Prochlorococcus marinus XMU1406: one gene and its partner. The protein of the gene in region 1 interacts with the protein of each later gene in a pairwise test. Links are inferred from orthologs where the notes say so. Each region holds a gene or a part of one and is shown on either strand. Other genes may lie near its edges. The genes, in order: HA149_RS09190 and def.

What was found.
Region 2: the proteins of HA149_RS09190 (region 1) and def interact in binary tests that used the Escherichia coli proteins (3 or more experiments, as listed by UniProt). The link is inferred for Prochlorococcus marinus XMU1406 from one-to-one orthologs.

The regions. Positions count from the first base shown.
Region 1 is NZ_JAAORG010000003.1:501,830-512,356, reverse strand. What follows is about bases 2,597-5,409. They hold HA149_RS09190 (aspartate-semialdehyde dehydrogenase), read left to right. Parts: upstream 2,597-3,393; coding sequence 3,394-4,425; downstream 4,426-5,409. Other genes in these bases: HA149_RS09180 (ribonuclease J), read left to right, coding at 5,405-5,409; dapA (4-hydroxy-tetrahydrodipicolinate synthase), read left to right, coding at 4,422-5,324; tig (trigger factor), read right to left, coding at 2,597-3,270. In the rest of the region: ATP-dependent protease ATP-binding subunit ClpX, read right to left, coding at 1-1,031; ATP-dependent Clp endopeptidase proteolytic subunit ClpP, read right to left, coding at 1,136-1,780; more of tig, read right to left, coding at 1,846-2,596; more of HA149_RS09180, read left to right, coding at 5,410-7,390; tRNA lysidine(34) synthetase TilS, read right to left, coding at 7,387-8,397; HA149_RS09170 (DUF561 domain-containing protein), read left to right, coding at 8,483-9,259; excinuclease ABC subunit UvrB, read left to right, coding at 9,289-10,527.
Region 2 is NZ_JAAORG010000001.1:68,554-79,216, reverse strand. What follows is about bases 2,682-5,630. They hold def (peptide deformylase), read left to right. Parts: upstream 2,682-3,827; coding sequence 3,828-4,433; downstream 4,434-5,630. Other genes in these bases: HA149_RS00355 (ABC transporter ATP-binding protein/permease), read left to right, coding at 5,147-5,630; HA149_RS00360 (hypothetical protein), read left to right, coding at 4,826-5,104; HA149_RS00365 (histidine triad nucleotide-binding protein), read left to right, coding at 4,438-4,779; HA149_RS00375 (alpha/beta hydrolase family protein), read right to left, coding at 2,682-3,752. Also shown: HA149_RS00385 (SufD family Fe-S cluster assembly protein), read left to right, coding at 1-577; HA149_RS00380 (aminotransferase class V-fold PLP-dependent enzyme), read left to right, coding at 577-1,830; more of HA149_RS00375, read right to left, coding at 1,827-2,681; more of HA149_RS00355, read left to right, coding at 5,631-7,129; HA149_RS00350 (chlorophyll a/b-binding protein), read left to right, coding at 7,138-7,413; HA149_RS00345 (Ycf66 family protein), read right to left, coding at 7,414-8,340; photosystem II reaction center protein PsbX, read right to left, coding at 8,422-8,607; HA149_RS00335 (YggT family protein), read left to right, coding at 8,698-9,003; accC (acetyl-CoA carboxylase biotin carboxylase subunit), read right to left, coding at 9,022-10,371. UniProt on the Escherichia coli protein: Removes the formyl group from the N-terminal Met of newly synthesized proteins. Requires at least a dipeptide for an efficient rate of reaction. N-terminal L-methionine is a prerequisite for activity but the enzyme has broad specificity at other positions.

The DNA of each region.
Region 1 (10,527 bases):
TCTAATACAGCACAAACTGGAATTCTTCCAATAAATTCTGGAATTAGGCCATATTTCACTAAGTCATCTAATTCTAAATTTTTCAAGGAATCTCTTGGGTCTACGATTTTTTTTGCATCAACTTTGTCATGATCTGAATTGGTCGTAAATCCTATGGAGTGTTTACCCATACGCTTTTGAACGATATCCTCTAAACCTATAAAAGCCCCCCCGCAAATAAATAATATTTGGCTTGTATCGATTTGGATGCAGTCATGATAAGGATGTTTTCTTCCGCCTTGCGGTGGCACATTAGCAATTGTTCCTTCAAGCATTTTTAATAATGCTTGCTGTACACCTTCACCAGAGACATCTCTAGTAATTGAAGGATTTTCGCTTTTTCTTGCAATTTTATCTATTTCATCAATGTAAATTATTCCTTTTTGAGCTAGTTCTACATTCATTTCTGATTTCTGCAGAAGTCTTAAAAGTATATTTTCAACATCCTCCCCAACATATCCAGCTTCTGTCAAAGTCGTTGCATCAGCTACTGCAAAAGGAACATCTAGAAACTCTGCTAAAGTTTGAGCCAATAATGTTTTTCCACTTCCAGTCGGGCCGATGAGTAAAATATTTGATTTTTGTAATTTAGTTGCTTGTGAATCTGTTGAATTGCTATTTTTACTTTCTTCTTTAACTTTCCAAGCTAATCGCTTGTAGTGATTGTATACGGCTACTGATAATATTTTTTTTGCAGATTCTTGTCCAACAACTTGATTATCTAAAAAATTTTTAATTTCTAATGGCTTAGGAATTGAGGTTAATTCTAAAGGAACAGATTTTTTTGGATTATCATTTGGTAATTTCTTTTTAACTTGCGGAGCGTTGTTTGCGTACGCTTGATTATCAAGTAGTTCTTCATCGAGAATTTCATTACAAAGGTCTATGCACTCATCACAGATATAAACCCCAGGGCCAGCTATAAGCTTTCTTACTTGGTCTTGTGATTTCCCGCAAAATGAACATTTAAGATGGGCGTCGAATTTAGCCATCGATTATAAGTTTTAATGTGAAAGGTGTTAAATATTCCCTATTCACTAGGATTGCTTATAAATATCGATTCGTCATCATATTCTTAAAAAATCAGTATTCCTTGTCACTTTTTGATAACTTTATCAATTAATCCATATTCAACTGCTTCTATTGGAGATAAAAAGTAATCTCTTTCTGTATCTTCATTAATTTTATCTAAAGGTTGACCGGTATGTTCTGCTAGAAGCGAATTTAATGTTTTCTTGAGAAAAAGTATTTCTTTAGCTTGTATTTCGATTTCTACTGCTTGACCTTGTGCACCTCCAAGAGGCTGATGAATCATAATCCTAGAATTAGGTAAAGCCAATCTTTTCCCCTTTGCTCCTCCAGAAAGTAGAAATGCCCCCATACTTGCAGCTACTCCAAAGCATATTGTCACTACATCAGGGGATATTTGTTGCATGGTATCGTAGATGGCCATTCCTGCAGTTACTGAGCCTCCAGGGGAATTGATATATATTTGGATGTCTTTTTCGGGATCTTCAGCTTCAAGAAATAATAATTGTGCAACAAGTGAGTCAGATACTTGATCATTAATTCCAGTACCTAAAAAAATTATTCTCTCCCTCAATAGTCTTGAATAAATATCAAAAGCTCTTTCTCCTCTACCTGATTGTTCTATAACGGTAGGAACAGCGGCAATAGTTTTATTATTACTTTCGTAAGAACTTATTGAGCTTTGGATTAAATGTTTTTTTTCTGAGTTCACAAATTAGTTTTAGTCTTATAAGTAATTTAAGGGGTTTTTGTTTAATTAGTAGGAAATTTCATAAATTATTTTTTTTCTTTTTTATTTTGAGTTTTTGTGGCTTTTGTTGTTTTTGTTGAAGTTTTTTTTGTTTTTGTTGTTATGGAGGTTTTGGTTGCTTTAGAAGTTTTTGTAGTTTTTTCTTTTATTTCAGAATTTTCTTCAAGCCAAATTATTAATTTTTCTTTGAGTAAATCGTCACTTATTACTTCTGTTAATTTTTTAATATCTATTTGTTTTGAAGATTGAGAAATAGCATCTTCATAATCTTTCATTTTTAAATCAATTTCATCTTTTTCAACTGTTATTTTTTCTTTTTCAGCTAATGCTTTTAGAGCTAAATTTCTTTGAACATTTTTTTCAGCTTGAGGCCTTGTGGACTCTGCTAATGACTTTACTAATTCCGGAGTGAAAGTAGATTTAACATCAAGACCTTGTTGAGCAAATCTTTGAGCGGTTTGTTCAATATTATTCCTCACTTCTATATCAATCATAGATTTTGGAATTTCAGCAACCAATTCGTTTGTTAAGGCATTTAATAAAGCTTCAATTTTGATATCTTTTTGAGTTTTTTCAAAATTGTCTTTAAGTTGCTTCTCAATATCTTTCTTGAGCTCTTGTAATGATTCTTTGTTGCCAGACTGTTTTGCAAAATCATCATTAAGTTCAGGTAGTTCTTTTTCCTTAAGATCCTCAAGATTTACTTCAAAGATTGCCTCTTGGCCTCTTGAAGCCTCATGAGAATAATCTTCAGGAAATTTAAGGTTAAGTGTTTTAGTATCTCCAATTTTCATCTTTACGATTCCCTCAACGAAACCGGGAATCATTTTGTTCTTTTCTAACTCAAGATCCATTGATTCACTTGTCCCACCATCAATCTCTTTACCAGAATTTTTATATTTTCCTTTGAAACTAACTACAGCAATATCTCCCAATTTTGCTGCTCTATTGGATACTGGAATAATGTTTGCAAACTGACTTCTCGATTTTTCTAGCGCTTCATCTACTGACTTAGGATCAAACTTTGTCTTTGAGATTTCAATACTAAGTCCTTTGGATTTTTTTAGTTTTAATTCGGGGGCAACATCAGTTTGAAGAGTAACCTTAAGTGATTTTTCAGGACTAAACTTTGCGAGTAAAGATTCAAATCCATCTACCAATTCTGGTTCACTTAGTGGCTCTATAGATTTTATTTTTAATGCTTCTTGCCATGATTTATCAATAATTTTTTCTAGAGCAGAAGCATGTAATTGTGTGATGCCAATTCTTTGGATTAAGACTTGTTTAGGAATTTTACCAAGTCTAAATCCCGGAATTTTAGCCGAACGACTGATAGTACTGATTGTCTCATTCACACAAGTTTTGCATGTCTCAGATGGTATTTCTAATTCAAATGCAATTCTACTTTGAGGCAGAGGGGTTGTTTTGACTATTAATGCTTCTTTAGCCATTTTTTTGTAATTATTACTAAAAGCCGAAACTTAATTATTTCACATTATGTGATTTCCTTGAAAGTTATTTTTTTGATAAAGTAAAAAAAATAGTCAATCTATTTATAAAAATCATTTTAAAGTGTGAGACAATCTCCGTTTTTGCCTAATAGGCCATTAAAAGTTGCTGTTTTAGGATCTTCAGGTGCTGTGGGATCTGAATTACTCAAAATTCTTGAACAACGTGATTTCCCAATATCAGAATTGGTCTTGCTTTCATCAGAGCGTTCAGAAGGAAAAAAAATTATTTGGAAAGGTGAAGAATTAGTTACAAAAAAAACAACTAAGGAAGAATTTCTGAATCTTGATTTAGTTTTAGCTTCAGCTGGCGGAAGTATTTCAAAAAAATGGTTGTCTACCATTATGGAACAAAATGCTTTATTGATAGATAATTCCAGTGCTTTCAGATTAGATAAGAATGTACCTCTTGTAGTTCCTGAAGTTAATGCTAGTGACGCACTCAATCATGATGGTGTAATAGCAAATCCAAACTGCACTACGATTTTGTTGACATTAGTTTTAGCTCCGTTAAATAAACTTTCGACTATTCAAAGAGTTGTTGTCTCAACATATCAATCTGTAAGTGGTGCAGGCCAATTGGCTATGGAGGAACTAAAACTTTTAACTGAACAATATCTTCAGGGTAATCCTCAAAAAAGTGAAGTTTTGCCATACTCACTGGCTTTCAATTTGTTTTTACATAATTCACCCATGCTTGCAAATAATTACTGCGAAGAAGAGATGAAAATGGTTAATGAGACCAGGAAAATATTAAATATTACTGATTTAAAGCTTTCTGCTACATGCGTTCGAGTCCCAGTACTTAGAGCACATTCTGAATCGATTAATATTGAATTTGCCGGTCTAGTTGAGCCTAAAAATGCTCTTGAAGAATTAAAAAAATCTCCTGGAATTGAAATTATTGAGGATTACAAAAATAATAGATTTCCTATGCCAAATGACGTTATGGGAAGGGATAATGTTGCTGTTGGCAGGGTAAGAACTGATATAAGTCAGCCTAATGGATTAGAATTATGGTTATGTGGAGATCAAATAAGAAAAGGAGCAGCACTAAATGCTGTTCAAATAGCTGAGTTGTTAATTCCAAAAAAATGATTAAAGGCAAAACTGAGTGTAATAACCCACTATTTGGAAGAATATTGACTGCAATGGTTACTCCATTTAATGAAAATGGAAATGTAGATTATGAACTAGCTATTAAACTCTCAAATTATCTTTTTGAGAACGGTTCCGATGGTGTTGTGTTATGTGGTACTACTGGAGAATCTCCGACTCTTTCATGGGCTGAACAGCATGATTTATTTATTGCAGTAAAAGGATCTTTGGATTCAAGTTGTAAAGTAATAGTTGGCACTGGTAGTAACTGTACAAGCGAGGCTGTGGAAGCTACAAAAAAAGCCTACGACTCTGGTGCCGACGGTGCTTTGGTCGTTGTTCCTTATTACAATAAGCCACCTCAAGAAGGTCTTTATAAACATTTCAGTTGTATCGCTAATTCTGCAAAGGATTTGCCTCTAATGCTCTACAACATTCCTGGAAGGACAGGATGCAATTTATTACCTGATACTGTGAAGAAACTTATGGATTTCTCAAATATTCTCAGTATTAAAGCTGCAAGCGGTAGAATAGAAGAAGTAACAGAACTAAGAGCTATTTGCGGCTCCGAACTCTCTGTATATAGTGGCGACGATTCATTGTTGCTCCCAATGTTATCTGTAGGTGCTGTAGGAGTAGTAAGTGTTGCAAGTCATTTGGTTGGATTGCAATTGAAAGAGATGATTCATTCCTTTCAAAGTGGAGACATTTCCAATGCACTTGTTATTCATGAAAAACTTCAGCCTCTTTTTAAAGCACTCTTTATGACTACTAATCCAATCCCAATTAAGGCTGCTTTGGCGCTATCGGGATGGAATGTAGGTAATCCTAGAAGTCCTTTGTCACCATTAAGCAATGACATGAAAAAGCAACTATCTTTTATCCTGAAATCCCTATAATAGGGATTATATTTAACTTGATAATTAAATTTAAATAAACCTTATTTGATTACAAGCAGGCCTTCATAAATTTCAAAATTATGCAATCAAGTACAAATTCAACTGTAAATAGATCTACTAATGATTCATCTAGATCTAAAAGTAATACTCCAGCTTTACGCGTAATACCTCTTGGAGGACTACATGAAATAGGAAAAAACACTTGTGTTTTTGAATATGGTGATGAATTGATGCTTGTTGATGCAGGTCTAGCTTTCCCATCTGATGGGATGCATGGCGTAAATGTTGTTATGCCAGATACAACCTTTTTAAAAGAAAATCAAAGAAGAATAAAAGGAATGATTGTTACTCACGGTCATGAAGATCATATTGGAGGTATTTCTCATCATCTAAAGCATTTTAATATTCCGATTATTTATGGCCCAAGACTCGCAATGTCAATGCTTAGAGGAAAAATGGAGGAAGCAGGGGTATCAGATAGAACAACTATACAGACAGTAAATCCAAGAGATGTAGTAAAAGTTGGACAACATTTTTCTGTTGAATTTATTCGAAATACCCATTCTATTTGTGATAGTTTTTCTTTAGCAGTTACAACACCTGTTGGCACAATTATTTTCACAGGAGATTTTAAGTTTGATCATATGCCAGTTGATGGAGAGCAATTTGATATTGAAAGAATGGTGCATTATGGAGAGAAGGGAGTTTTATGCATGTTCAGTGATTCGACTAATGCCGAAGTTCCAGGTTTTTGTCCTTCTGAGAAAACTATCTATCCCTCTTTAGAAAAACATATTGCGGAGGCAAAAGAACGGGTTATCCTTACCACTTTTGCTAGTTCTGTGCATAGAGTGACAATGATCTTAGAGTTGGCCATGAAACATGGAAGAAAGGTCGGTTTGTTAGGTAGATCGATGATCAATGTTATTGCTAAGGCGAGAGATATTGGTTATATGAAATGCCCAGATGATTTGTTTGTTCCTATCAAGCAAATTAGAGATTTGCCAGATAGAGAGACCTTATTATTAATGACTGGAAGTCAAGGAGAACCCCTCGCAGCGTTAAGCAGAATATCTCGTGGTGAACATCAGCATGTTCGTCTTAAGACTACTGATACTGTAATATTTTCAGCCAGCCCAATTCCTGGTAATACTATTTCTGTTGTTAATACAATAGATAGATTAATGAAACTCGGAGCAAAGGTTGTTTATGGAAAGGGTGAGAATATTCATGTTTCTGGTCATGGTTTTCAAGAAGATCAAAAGTTAATGTTGGCACTCGCAAAACCTAAGTTTTTTGTTCCTGTGCATGGAGAACATAGAATGCTTGTTTGTCATGGCAAGAGTGCACAAACTATGGGGGTTCCAAAGGACAATATTTTAATTATTGAAAATGGAGATGTAGTTGAGTTAACACCTAATTCTATTCAAAAGGGTGATCCTGTAAAAGCTGGTGTTGAACTTCTTGATAACTCACGAAATGGGATAGTAGATGCTCGAGTATTAAAGGAAAGGCAGCAATTAGCTGGGGATGGGGTGGTAACTGTTTTAGCGCCTATTAGTACAGATGGAAAGATGGTTGCGCCTCCTAGAGTTAATTTAAGAGGAGTTGTTACTACTGCAGAGCCAAGAAAAATGTCTATGTGGACAGAACGAGAAATAAGCTGGGTCTTAGAAAATAGATGGAAACAATTATCAAGACAAACTGGTCCGAATAATTTTGAAGTAGATTGGATTGGTGTACAAAGAGAAATTGAAAATGGTTTATCTAGAAGAATGAGAAGAGAATTACAAGTTGAACCACTTATTTTGTGTTTAGTTCAACCTGCTCCAAGTGGAACTCGTGCTTATATTCCAAAGATTACAGAAGAGCAAAATTTTTCCAATAGAAATAGAAATAATAATAATTTCCATAAGAAATCAAACAATAATTATACGAATAGTTCAAATAACCCACAAAATACCCATAAAAGTCCAAAAGTTGCACAGAATTCATCAACTGAGACTGCTAAAGAGGATTCATTTGAAGGTAGAACAAGAAGAAGAAGATCTGCTGTTACATCCTAACTTTTTTCAAAATTTATATAGTTTTTATTCCAAACAATTTTTAAAAACTCTTGCAAGTTAATTTGACCTTTATTTTTTTCATAAATAGAAGTTGCTAATTTTGTTAGATTTTTTGAACTACACTGCTTTGCAGATATTTCTTTTAAAAATCTATTTAAGATTGTGCACCTCGCTTCAATACACATACTATTTAAAAGATTCCTATTGATACCTTTTAAATCTTTACAATAAAGATATGCTAGTTCACTAAGATCATTACGTTCATTATTGTAGTTGCTCATTTTTTGGGAAAAATTATTTATCCTTTCAGAACAACCAGGATAGATAACTTCTAAGGTAGGAATAATTTTTTTTCTTACTAAATTTCTTTTTAATTTAAGATCTGAATTTGTAGGATCTTCCCAGACTGGGATGTTCATGTCATTACAAAATTGTTTTGTATCTTCTCTACTGAAAATTAATATTGGCCTTATTAAAAAAATTTGATTTTCTATTAATCTTTTGCTCTCAATATTACTCAGACCGGCAAAATTGCTCCCTCTAGATAAATTGAGGATAAATGTTTCTGCATTATCACTACTCGTGTGACCTGTTAACAAATAAATATTATGTTTTTGTTGGTTTTTATTTAATAAAGTTTTGGCTCTTTCACATAATTTTTTATATCTCCATTCTCGTGCTTTTTCCTCTGAAGAAATATTTTCTTTATTTGCTTGATCAAAAGAGAATGAAATATTTTGATCTTCGCAATAACTTTTTAATTCAAGAGCATATAGTGAGGATTTTTTATGCCATTGATGATCACCATGCCAAACACTAATAGACCAATTATGTAGTTTTTTTAGGTCATTAATTAGGGTTAATAAGGCCATTGAGTCTTGTCCCCCGGAAACACTTATTAAAATATTGGATCCTTTGGGAATTAATATTTTTTTGGTGAGTATTTCCTTATGAAGCTGATGATGCCATGATGACCAATTTTTCTGAGTTAATTTTTTATCAGACATTTTGTGTTGCTCAGATAATATTTTTTAAAAAATGCACTGTTTTACTAAAACAATGTCACAATCGGGTAATAAATTCATTAAGTAAATGAGTCTGATTAATCTTTTGCCACAAAAAATCAAAGAAGAGTTAAGAAGCAAATCTTTACTCAAAGTTATTTCAGGATTGAATAATTTCGATGTTCAATCTGTGAAAATAATTGTAGAGGCTGCTTCATTAGGAGGTGCAGATCTTGTCGATATTGCTTGTAAACCTGAACTCGTTGATTTAGCGCTTAAGAATTCAACACTACCAGTTTGTGTTAGTTCAGTAGTGCCTCGATCTTTTCAAGATTCTGTAAAAGCAGGAGCATCATTAATTGAGATAGGAAATTACGATACTTTTTATGAAAAAGGCATTAATTTTTCAGATAAAAAAGTTTTAAATATTACAAAAGAGACGAGGGATTTATTGCCTAATGTTCCTTTATCAGTAACTGTTCCTCATACTATGCCTATTGATAAACAAGTTGATCTTGCTGTAAAGCTAGTGGAAGAAGGTGTTGATATTATTCAAACAGAAGGTGGCACCAGTTCTATACCTTACTCTCCAGGAATTCAAGGCTTTTTTGAAAAATCAGTACCAACTCTTGCAGCTACCTATGCTATTCATCAAGAATTTAAAAAACAATCTCTGAATTTACCAATCATGAGTGCCTCTGGATTAAGCCAAGTAACTTGTCCACTAGCAATATCCTCTGGAGCCTCAGCAGTTGGCGTTGGATCTGTAGTTAATAAATTAGATGATTTAATATCAATGATTGCGGTTGTTAGGGGCTTAAAAGAATCTTTGAAAAATTCAATAATTGGAGAAAAAATTTCTTAGTATAGAAATATCCTTTAGCTACCAGCTTGATGAACAACTATAAGCTTCAAGCTCCTTACGAACCAAATGGAGATCAACCAGAAGCTATTAAAAAATTAGTTAAAGGCGTTAATACTGGTAAAGAGTTTCAGACTCTTTTAGGAGCTACTGGAACTGGTAAAACATTTACCATTGCGAATGTAATTCAACAAACAGGAAGACCAGCACTTGTATTAGCTCATAACAAAACGTTAGCTGCACAACTATGTAATGAATTAAGGCAATTTTTTCCAAAAAATGCTGTTGAGTACTTCATTTCTTACTACGATTATTATCAACCTGAAGCTTATGTACCTGTAAGTGATACTTATATAGCTAAAACGGCTTCAATTAATGAAGAAATAGATATGCTTAGGCATTCTGCAACACGCTCATTATTTGAAAGAAAAGATGTAATTGTTGTAGCCTCAATAAGTTGTATTTATGGTCTTGGTATACCGAGTGAGTATTTAAAAGCTGCAGTTAAATTTGAAGTGGGAAAATCAATAAATCTACGTTCCTCTTTGAGGTCTCTTGTTGAAAATCAATATACTAGAAATGATATTGAAATTACTAGAGGTAGATTCAGAATTAAAGGTGATGTTTTAGAAATCGGTCCAGCTTATGAAGATAGATTAATAAGAATCGAATTATTTGGTGATGAAGTCGAAGCTATTAGATATGTTGACCCTACTACAGGAGAAATACTTGAAAGTTTGGAACAAGTTAGCGTTTATCCAGCAAAGCATTTTGTGACTCCAAAAGAAAGACTTGAGAGTGCAATCAGTGCAATTAGAAGTGAATTAAAAACTCAAGTCGATAAATTTACATACGAAGGAAAATTATTAGAGGCTCAACGCCTAGAACAACGCACAAAATATGATTTAGAAATGCTTAAAGAGGTTGGTTATTGTAATGGAGTTGAAAATTATGCTCGTCATTTATCAGGCAGGGAGGAAGGTTCACCGCCAGAATGCTTAATAGATTACTTTCCCAAAGATTGGTTATTGGTAGTTGATGAAAGTCATGTCACATGTCCTCAACTTCATGCGATGTACAACGGTGATCAATCTAGAAAAAAAGTTTTAATAGATCATGGTTTTAGATTGCCAAGTGCTGCAGATAATAGACCTTTAAAATGTGAAGAGTTTTGGGAAAAATCAAAACAGACATTGTTTATAAGTGCAACTCCCGGTCAATGGGAATTAGATCAATGTGATGGTGAATTTATTGAGCAAGTTATAAGACCA
Region 2 (10,663 bases), on another replicon or contig:
ATTAAATTCTCTAAATGTAATTCAACAAAAAAATAGCGAATACAACTTAGGCTCTTTACATTTCAAATTCAATTATGCAAGATTTGAAATTAGTATTAAACAATCTGAAGGAAAGGCTAAAACCAATATTAAAGGTATGCAAATAACAAAAAAAGATGAGCAAATTTCTACTTATACAAAAATAGACTTTAATGGCCCAAATGGATTTCTAGATCAAATCAACAAATCACTTGCTGATGATGAATCACATGCAATATTTGAAGGTTCAATAATAGTTCCTAAAATTGCCCAGAAAACTGATGCTTCTCAATTAAGTAGGAATTTACTTTTATCAAATCTCGCACAAATAGATACCAAACCTCAATTAGAAATAATTGCTGATGACGTCAAATGCAAACATGGAGCTACAATATCGAAATTAAATGAAGATGAACTTTTTTATATGAGATCAAGAGGGATCACATTACCAGAAGCAAATAAACTACAATTAAGTTCTTACTTTCAAGAAATAATTTCATTTATTCCCGTTGCAAAAGATAGATGGGATTTGCTTGATAAACTTTTAAATGAAAAATAATGGGAACGATTCAAAATTTCTCTGAAATAACTAAGAAAGACTTTCCTCTTTTAAATAAAAACATAAAAAGTAATGAGCAAATCATTTATTTAGACCATGCTGCAACCACTCAAAAACCAATACAAGTCTTAGAAAAAATTAATGAATATTATAAAAACTTTAATGCCAATGTACATAGAGGAGCGCATCAATTAAGTGCTAAAGCGACAGAAGAATTTGAAAATGCAAGATACTCAATTAGTAAATACATAAAAGCAAATACGACAAAAGAAATTATTTTCACAAGGAATGCTACTGAAGCAATAAATCTAGCTGCTAGATCATGGGGTGAATATTCATTAAAAGAAAACGATGAAATTCTTCTATCAATAATGGAGCATCATAGCAATATTGTTCCATGGCAAATGGTTGCAGCAAAAAATAAATGTAAATTAAAATTTATAGGCATCGATAAAAATGGAAAATTAGATTTAGACGATTTTAAATCAAAACTAACATCTAGAACAAAGCTTGTTAGCCTAGTACATGTTAGTAATACTCTAGGTTGCTGTAATCCAATCAAAGAGATAACTAAATTAGCCAAACAAAAAGGTTCTCTAGTATTAATAGATGCATGCCAAAGTTTGGCGCATCAAAAACTGGATGTAATTGATCTTGATATAGATTTTTTAGCGGGATCAGGACATAAACTTTGCGGTCCTACAGGAATTGGTTTCCTCTGGTCGAGACAAGAAATTCTGAAAAAAATTCCTCCTCTCTTTGGAGGTGGCGAAATGATTCAAGATGTCTTTGAAGAGACAAGTACCTGGGCAGAGCTCCCACATAAATTCGAAGCTGGAACTCCAGCCATTGCAGAAGCAATAGGCCTTGCAGAAGCAATTAAATATATAAACACTATAGGATTAAATGAAATTCATAAATATGAAAAGACTATTACTAAATATTTATTTGAAAAGTTAAATCAAATAGAAAATATTGAAATTATAGGTCCATCGCCGGAGATAGATCCAGACAGAGCCTCACTTGCCACCTTTTATATAAAAAATATACATTCAAATGATATTGCTGAAATTCTTGATTCAAAAGGAATTTGTATCAGAAGTGGTCACCATTGCTGTCAACCTCTTCACAGATACATTGGAGTTAAATCAACAGCTAGAATCAGCATGAATTTCACAACCAATAAGGAAGAAATTGATATGTTTATAGAAAAATTAAAAGATACTATTGATTTTCTAAAAATCAATTCTTAAATATTCAAAGCATTTTTTAAAAATTGCTGAGATTTTTGCATTACCACTTCTTTATTTTCAATACTTTTAAAACCATGCCCTTCATTATCAAAAAAAATAACTTCTGAATATTTATTATTCTGAATCAAAATTTCTTGAATTTTTAAAGTTTGCTTATAAGAAATAACTGTATCTTTTTTTCCATGAAACAATAAGATTGGTTTTTTTATTTTGTTAATATGATTTACCGGGGATCTATTTATATAATCATCATAATTTTTTGCATAATTTCCTACCAAAGAATTTAAATAATCTTTTTCAAACCTATGAGTGTTGTAATGCATATCCTTCAAATCAATAACAGGATATTTACAAATTGCTGCTGTAAAAATAGATCCATATAATAAACAATTCAGGGCAGTTAAACCACCAGCACTATTCCCAAAAATTACTACTTTTTCACTATCAACTTGATTTGATTTAATCAATTCAAGAGCTAGTGCTTTGCAATCATAAGAATCAACAATGCCCCATTTATAATTCAACCTCTCTCTATATGCTTTACCAAATCCTGATGATCCTCCATAATTAACTTCAGCAACAAAAAATCCCTTCGACGTCCAATATTGAACTTCAGCATTATATGATCCATCAAAACATGAAGTTGGTCCACTATGTGCTCTAACAAGGAGCGGTGGCTTTCTAAAATTTTCAACAAGCGGCCTATAAAGAAAAGAATGAGTAGATTGAGCTTCAAAACCTTTAAACCAAAATGTTTCAGGTTTTGAACAATCTTTTATATGATCAAAAAATATCTGCTCAGAAAAATTTGATAAAACTTTTTTTGCAAAATCAATTTCAAATACAATTCCTAAAAAATCAGATCCATTACCTTTTAAAAGAACTTTTTTCCGAAAAACACTGAAATCACTTATTGAGGTAAAAGGAGTAAAAAATTCTTTAACGAATTCAAGATCTTTATATTGTTCCACTATTAAAATATTTTCTTTTTTTGCTACACAAAATAAATTCTTTATAGTCCCTGAAAAGAATGTTATTCCAGTGACCCATTGTGGTACTCCATATTCAATTAAATTTTTTTCTACTCTTTTCTTAATAAAAATATTCTCAATTTCACTAACATCTAAAAACAATAAGTTCCACCATCCAGAACTATCTTCAGAACATACTAAAAGTGTTTCACTTATCCAATAGGGTTGGAAAAAAGAAACGTTTTTTTTGGAATTTATCAGCTTATTTGAGAATTTTTTTATTTTTTGTATCTCGCCATCTAAATCTATTTGAGCAAAAAAGAGCTCATTTTTCTCCCAAGGCATATATGGATAATCCCACTCTATCCAAGAAAGTAAGTTAACAGAGGTATTAGAAGATAATTCTCCAGCAAAATTTTTAAATTTTTTTATTCGATGAATATCTTGTTTAGTTTTTTTTAAATTTAAAGAAAATAAATAATCTCTATTATTTATTTCGCAAATTCCATACAAAAAATTTTTTTCAGAAATGACAAATGAAGAATCGAAATTTCCATCAATTGATTTAGATAGTTGACTAGGTTCTTGAACTGAAACTAGATATTTATTTTGGCTTCTATAATTTGACGCTGACTCTTTAAAAATTTGAAACCATAATGCCTTGGTAATCTGATCTATCCATATCAAATAAAAATTATTTTTAAAATTTATACATTTATAAGATTTACCACCATATCCATGAAAATTATTTTTAATATTATATTTTTTACTTGTTAATTTCTGAGGAAACGCTTCTTTGTCATGAAATGGTCTTGCAAAAATGGCATTTTCATTTTGACCTTCACCAACTACATCAATCCAAAAAATGGTATCCCTAACAATAGTTAATTCCTTAAAAGCTTTTTTTTTAGATTCAGTTTGAATAACTTTTAGCTTATCATTATTACTCATTTAAAAAATTATAAAGAACGTAAATTAAAGTGCTAGTATTTTTATAGCTAAACTCTTAATTAAAAACTTTTAAACGTGGCAAACCATTTTTCACAACTTGCAAAAAAGTCAAGAACAAATGGGAGCTCGGAAAAAATTGCAAAAGAACAAACAGGTAAGCCATCTCTAGACATTTATAAGCTTGGTGATGATGTATTAAGACAAAATTCCAAGAGAATAACTAAGGTTGATGAATCGATTAGAAAACTTGCTAGAGAAATGCTGCAAAGCATGTATGCAGCTAAAGGAATTGGACTTGCCGCACCTCAAATTGGTATCAACAAAGAGCTTCTTGTCATAGATGTAAATTTTGAAGATTCAGCAGCAGAACCTCTAATATTAATCAATCCAGAAATTACAGACTTTGGAACAACCCTTAATTCATACGAAGAAGGCTGCTTGAGTATACCTGGCGTCTATTTGAATGTAGTTAGACCATCAACTATCAAATTAAAATTTAGAGATGAAATGGGGAGACCACGTAAAATGAAAGCAGATGGACTTCTGGCGAGGTGTATTCAACACGAAATGGATCACTTAAACGGAATATTATTTGTTGATAGAGTTACATCAAAAGATGATTTGAACAAAGAGCTTTTAAAGGAAGGGTTTAACGAAAAAGACGTAATTTCTATTAATTAACCTAATGACTGAAACTACAATATTTCAAAAAATAATTAATGAGGAAATTCCCTGCGATAAGCTTTATGAAGATGAGTTTTGTATTGCCTTTAATGATATACAAGCGCAAGCACCAGTACATTTTTTAGTGATTCCAAAAAAGCCAATTATTAGTTTATTAGATTGTATTGAAGAAGATGCAAATTTATTAGGGCATTTACTGTTTGTTGGTAGCAAATTAGCTAAATCAAAAAGTTTAACTAATTGGAGAACAGTAATTAATACTGGAGCAGAATCGGGACAAACAGTTTTTCATTTACATATTCATTTTTTATCTGGAAGAAAAATGAATTGGCCCCCAGGTTAAAACTCTCGAAAGAAATGTTTATGGGTTATAAATAAGTAAAAACAAAATGAATACACCAGATTCCTTAAATACAGAATCCAAAAATTTATTCAATTTAATTTCAAAAAATTGGGAAGAGTTAGACGATTCACTCAAAACTAAGTTAATAAAAATTTGGAGAGTTTTAACTTATAAATGGCAATTACAAATTCTATTTAATCTACCTTTTCTTTTATGGTGGGTATTAGATAAATCTTTTCCGAAAATTCATCAATTTGATACAACAATCTTGAATTACTTAAATTTACCTGACTGGGCCCTTTCATTTATTGGCTTTGGTCAATAGACTGCTAAAAGTTATAATTTACCTTATAAAACTAGTCAAGCAATGAAGAAAGCAGTTAATAATAAATCTAAAATACTGTACCAATTACAAAAATTAAGGAAGCTATCTCAGCCATTTTTTCTTCCTATAGATCAATGTAATGGATTACAGTTCATATGGCTTTTGATTTCTCTTTTATTTTGTGTTGGTGGAGTAGTACTTGTTGGTCTTACAGGAATAATCAGTTTTTTTGAAAGCTTCCAACCAATTTTTATTGAAAAGTATTTCGGAGGTGTAGTAAATACTGTCAATTCAATTTGGGCTGGAAGCTGGGGATTGCTTTTCTCTGCCTTATTTCTAATTGGATCAGGGAGCTTTTTTAGCTTAAGACGTCAATTAAAAAACAGAAGATGGCTACATTGGTTATTCCTTGCGATAATTGTATTAATGCTTCTAGCTGTAAACGGAATAAACGCAGGTATTGGATTCATTGCAAGAGATTTAACAAATGCTTTAGTAGAAAAACAAGAAGATGGATTTTATCGGATATTGGGTATTTACGCTTGTTGTTTCGCTGTGGCTCTACCAATACGTGTTTCTCAAATATTTTTTACATATAAGTTAGGAATAATTTGGAGAGAATGGCTTTCAAAAAGTTTAGTCAAAGATTACATGACTAATAAAGCTTATTACCAACTAAATCCCAATGATGAAGAACAAACTGATGTAGATAATCCTGATCAAAGAATCACAGATGATACACGAGCTTTTACCGGGCAAAGTCTCTCTTTTACATTAGGTATTTTTGATGCCCTACTAACATTTTCACTTAATATTCTTATTTTATGGAGTATTAGTACAACACTTACTTTTTCTTTATTTGGTTACGCTGCCTTTGCAACTTCTATCCTTTTAATTGCTGGAAAAAATCTTGTAAAGATTGACTTTGATCAACTCAGATATGAAGCTGATTTTCGATATGGCTTAGTACATATAAGAGATAATGCTGAATCAATAGCCTTTTACTCTGGGGAGAACCCTGAGCGAAGTGAAACTGAAAGACGCCTAGGTGAAGTGGTGAGAAACTTTAATTTACTGATTATATGGAGAGTAATAATAGATGTCATGAGAAGATCCATTAATTATGCTGGAAATTTCTTTCCATATTTAATAATGGCAATCCCTTACTTTAAAGGTGAAATTGATTATGGACGCTTTATTCAGGCAAGCTTTGCATTTGGAATGGTTGAAGGTTCATTATTTTTCATTGTTAATCAAATCGAAGAACTTGCGAAATTTACTGCTGGTATTGGCAGATTAGAAGGATTCCAATCAAAAGTTGAATCCATTAGTCAAACCAACCCAACAAGCAATCAAAACGTTATTTCTGATTACCCCTCGATTCTTATTAATAATGCTGACCTTTGCCCTCCAGGATCAAATAAAACAATAATTAAAAATTTAAATTTGAGCATCGACAATAATCAATCACTTTTGGTTGTAGGACCATCTGGGTGCGGAAAAACATCTTTACTAAGAATGATTAGTGGTTTATGGGAACCCGATCAGGGAGTAATTAAAAAACCAAAAATTGGGGAATTATTATTCATACCTCAAAAACCATATATGTTACTTGGTTCTTTAAGGGAACAATTATGTTATCCGACAGAAGTTAAGAAATTTAGTGATGAACATCTTACTTCTGTACTTCATGAAGTAAATTTAAAGACCCTAGTGGACAGGTATCCTAATCTTGATATCAAACAAGATTGGCCACGAATTCTTTCCCTAGGCGAGCAACAAAGATTGGCTTTTGCAAGACTCTTACTAAATTCTCCAAGATTTGCAGTACTTGATGAAGCAACAAGTGCTTTAGATATTAACACTGAAAAAAAACTATATAGTTTACTAAAGGAACGAGAACTTTCTCTTATTAGTGTTGGACATAGACCTAGCTTAAAAGATTTTCACGAGAATATTTTAGAATTAAATGGACAAGGAGACTGGAAATTATTGACTTCTGATAAGTATAATTTTAAAGATTAACAAAAAAAATGAATCCTAAAGAAGAACAAACTAACTCAGAAACCACTAATTTAGAGAATGAGAGTTCTATAGAACAGAATAAAGATCCAAATTACATTAATGAACAAATTGGCGACAATAAAGTAGATGAAAAATCTATAGAAATTAAAGATGAATATAAATTTGGATGGAGTAGTTATTCTGAAATAACTAATGGAAGATTTGCAATGATTGGCTTCCTTGCAATAATATTGATTGAATTATTTAGTAAACAATCGTTTTTAAAATGGGCAGGAATCTTATAATTAATCATCAAATCTAGAACTGTTATCTCTAGGTTTCTTCTTGTTTGTTCCAACGTTATATCTACTATTTTGATTTTTTGAACTTGATCTAGCTTGAGAGCTTACTCTACGAGTCTCACGCGGTTTTTTGGCTGGATTAGCATCTTTAAATGAAGCATCTTCTACTTGAGCTGTTGAAGTTTGCTGCCTAATAGGGGATCGAGTAGGTTTCTTTCTAGATGGAGAATCACCTGGAGCAGAAATATTATCTTGTCTAGAAACTGTACGATTCATTCTGGGCCTTGACCCTGTTTTAACCTCATCGCGAGATGAATTTCTTCTCTCACCAAAATTATTTGTTTCTTGTTGTTTACTATTTCTATCTCCAGCAGTCTGTCTTCTCCTTCTTATAGGTTCGTCATTTTCAAACTGACTTATTTCCCTTGTAGATGGCCTACTTCTACTTGCTGCAGCAGAGGGTATAGCTCTTGAAACATTCCTCCTACGAGATCTCCCTTCCGTATAGTCTTCTTCAAATTCATCTTCTTGAGGTTTAAATCTTCTGGATGGCCTATCAGATTCTTCAAACCTATCATAATCATCATTAAATCGGCCTCTAGAATTTCTGGGCACATCAGAAATAGGATCATCATCAAAATAAGATGACCTTCTAGCTTGATCAGTAGCAACTCCCCTCAATCGCACACTTTCATATGCGAAAAAAACTGTAGTTCCTGCTAATAAAAACTGACCAAACTGAAGGATAGGATCTAACCTCCAGCCTTGAAAAAATAATATTCCTCCGCACAAAAGTCCAATTGCTGCGAAGAAAACATCATAATCCCTTGCCAAGGCAGGCTTAAAGGACCTCAAAAAATAAAGGCCTCCTCCACATACAGCGAGAACTATACCAACAATACTGGCCCAATTGAGACTAGCATTGACCACATTCTTTCTCCAAAAATTTATTTTTAAAAAGGGTTACTTATATGCCCTATATATATAGTGTACTTAAAACTTCTACAAAAACTAGCGTCTTCCAGTAGAAGTACGATCGAGTGAATCTTTCTGGCTGACAAAAATCAAAAATGCAGTGGCTGGAATAACGATAAGTAAGGCAGCGGCAATAAAACTACCAATCATTCCAACTGCGGAATTATTTGCAACTTCAGCAGAAAAATCTGCGACTAGTAATAAATTAGAGATTGGAAACACTTTTTAAATATTAAATTCTCAATTTATAATACGAATTAAATACGTTTGAATGGGTTATTTATTAAGATGAATTAAACAATTGTGATTTCATTGCTTGTAAATTCTCTTCAAATTTTAGATATTAGTTTAGGAATTTCTCTTTCATATCTAACTATAGTTTTTCTAATAAGATTAATACTTACTTGGTACCCAAAAATTGATTTAAATAAAGGTTTTTTGTTATTAATTTCAATACCATCAAGTTCTATTCTTAATTTAACAAGAAAACTAATTCCTCCAATTGGAGGCGTTGATGTTGGCCCCGTAATTTGGATCGGAATTATAAGCTTTTTAAGAGAAATTTTAGTTGGTCAGCAAGGGCTTATAAAACTTGCAATGCATACTCATATTTCATAGAAATCATTTAATTATTTCTCAGTAATTTGGCAATAATTCTTCTTCTACATATTTAGTATGTATCTTACCCTGCTTAAATTTAGATTTATTCAGTAAGGTTAGATGAAAATTAATTGTTGTTGGAATACCAGTTACTGCACATTCATTTAAAGCCCTATTCATACGTTTAATTGCAGTATTACGATCTTTTCCCCAGACTATTAATTTACCAATTAATGAGTCATAGAAAGGAGGTATTTCATAGCCTGTATAAACATGACTATCCACCCTTACACCAGGGCCACCAGGTGGAAGCCACCCAGTTATTTTTCCAGGTGATGGTCGGAAATTGTGAGAGGGATCTTCAGCATTGATTCTACATTCAATGGCATGGCCGTTTAAATGGATATCATCCTGATTAAATTCCAAGTTTGCTCCGCTTGCAATTTTAATTTGCTCAGCTATTAAATCAACTCCTGTAACCATTTCAGTAACAGGATGTTCAACTTGAATCCTAGTATTCATTTCCATAAAATAAAAATTATTATCATCATCAACTAAAAATTCAACTGTCCCCGCTCCTTCGTAGCCGATACTTTTTGCAGCAGCAATAGCTGCGTTCCCCATTTTTTTTCTTAGCTCAGTATTAATTGCAGGACTAGGAGACTCTTCTAGTAACTTCTGATGTCTTCTTTGAACTGAACAATCTCGCTCTCCTAAATGAACAACATTACCCGACCTGTCAGCCAAAATTTGAATTTCTACATGTCTTGGCTTCTTTATAAATTTCTCCATATATAAACCATCATTACCAAAAGCTGCTTCTGCTTCGCCTTGAGCTGCTTTAAACATTTTTTCAAGATTATCAGAGTTTTCAACCAACCTCATACCTCTTCCACCTCCTCCAGCAGTCGCTTTAATAATTACCGGATAGCCAATATCATCTGCCAATTTATAAGCCTCATCAACATTTGATAACAAGCCTTTACTACCAGGTACTGTTGGAACTCCAACTGCTTCCATAGTTTCTTTAGCTGTAGATTTATCTCCCATAGATCTAATAGCTTTAGAAGATGGGCCAATAAAAACTATGCCATGATCGTTACACATCTCAGCAAATTTATCATTTTCCGCAAGAAATCCATAACCAGGATGAATAGCATCAACTCCTCTGGATGTAGCAGCAGCAAGTATATTTGGAATATTTAAATAACTCTTATTACTTAATGAATCTCCGACACAAACCGCCTCATCAGCAAGCTGAACATGCAATGCTTTTTTATCTACAGTGCTATAAACTGCAACGGTTGCAATACCTAGTTCTCTACAACTTCTGACAATTCGTAAAGCTATTTCTCCACGATTAGCAATTAAAACTTTTTCAACCATTATGAAAATAAAATTGAAGAAATGAAATGACTTAAAATAAAAAATTATTTGCCAAAGTATTCAACAAAATTTTTTAGTGATCAGAGGACATTTTTTACAATACAACCTAAAACGTTATATATGTATAAATATTTGTTTTATGCAATAGAAAAATTATTCATCTTATTCAAAAAACTCTTTTCAAACTACATGCTTATTTCAGCCAATAATGTATGATATTTTTAAGGTTTAGGTATCTCTCGGTTGCTGAAAACCCTTTGCGGACGTGGCGGAATTGGTAGACGCGCACGTC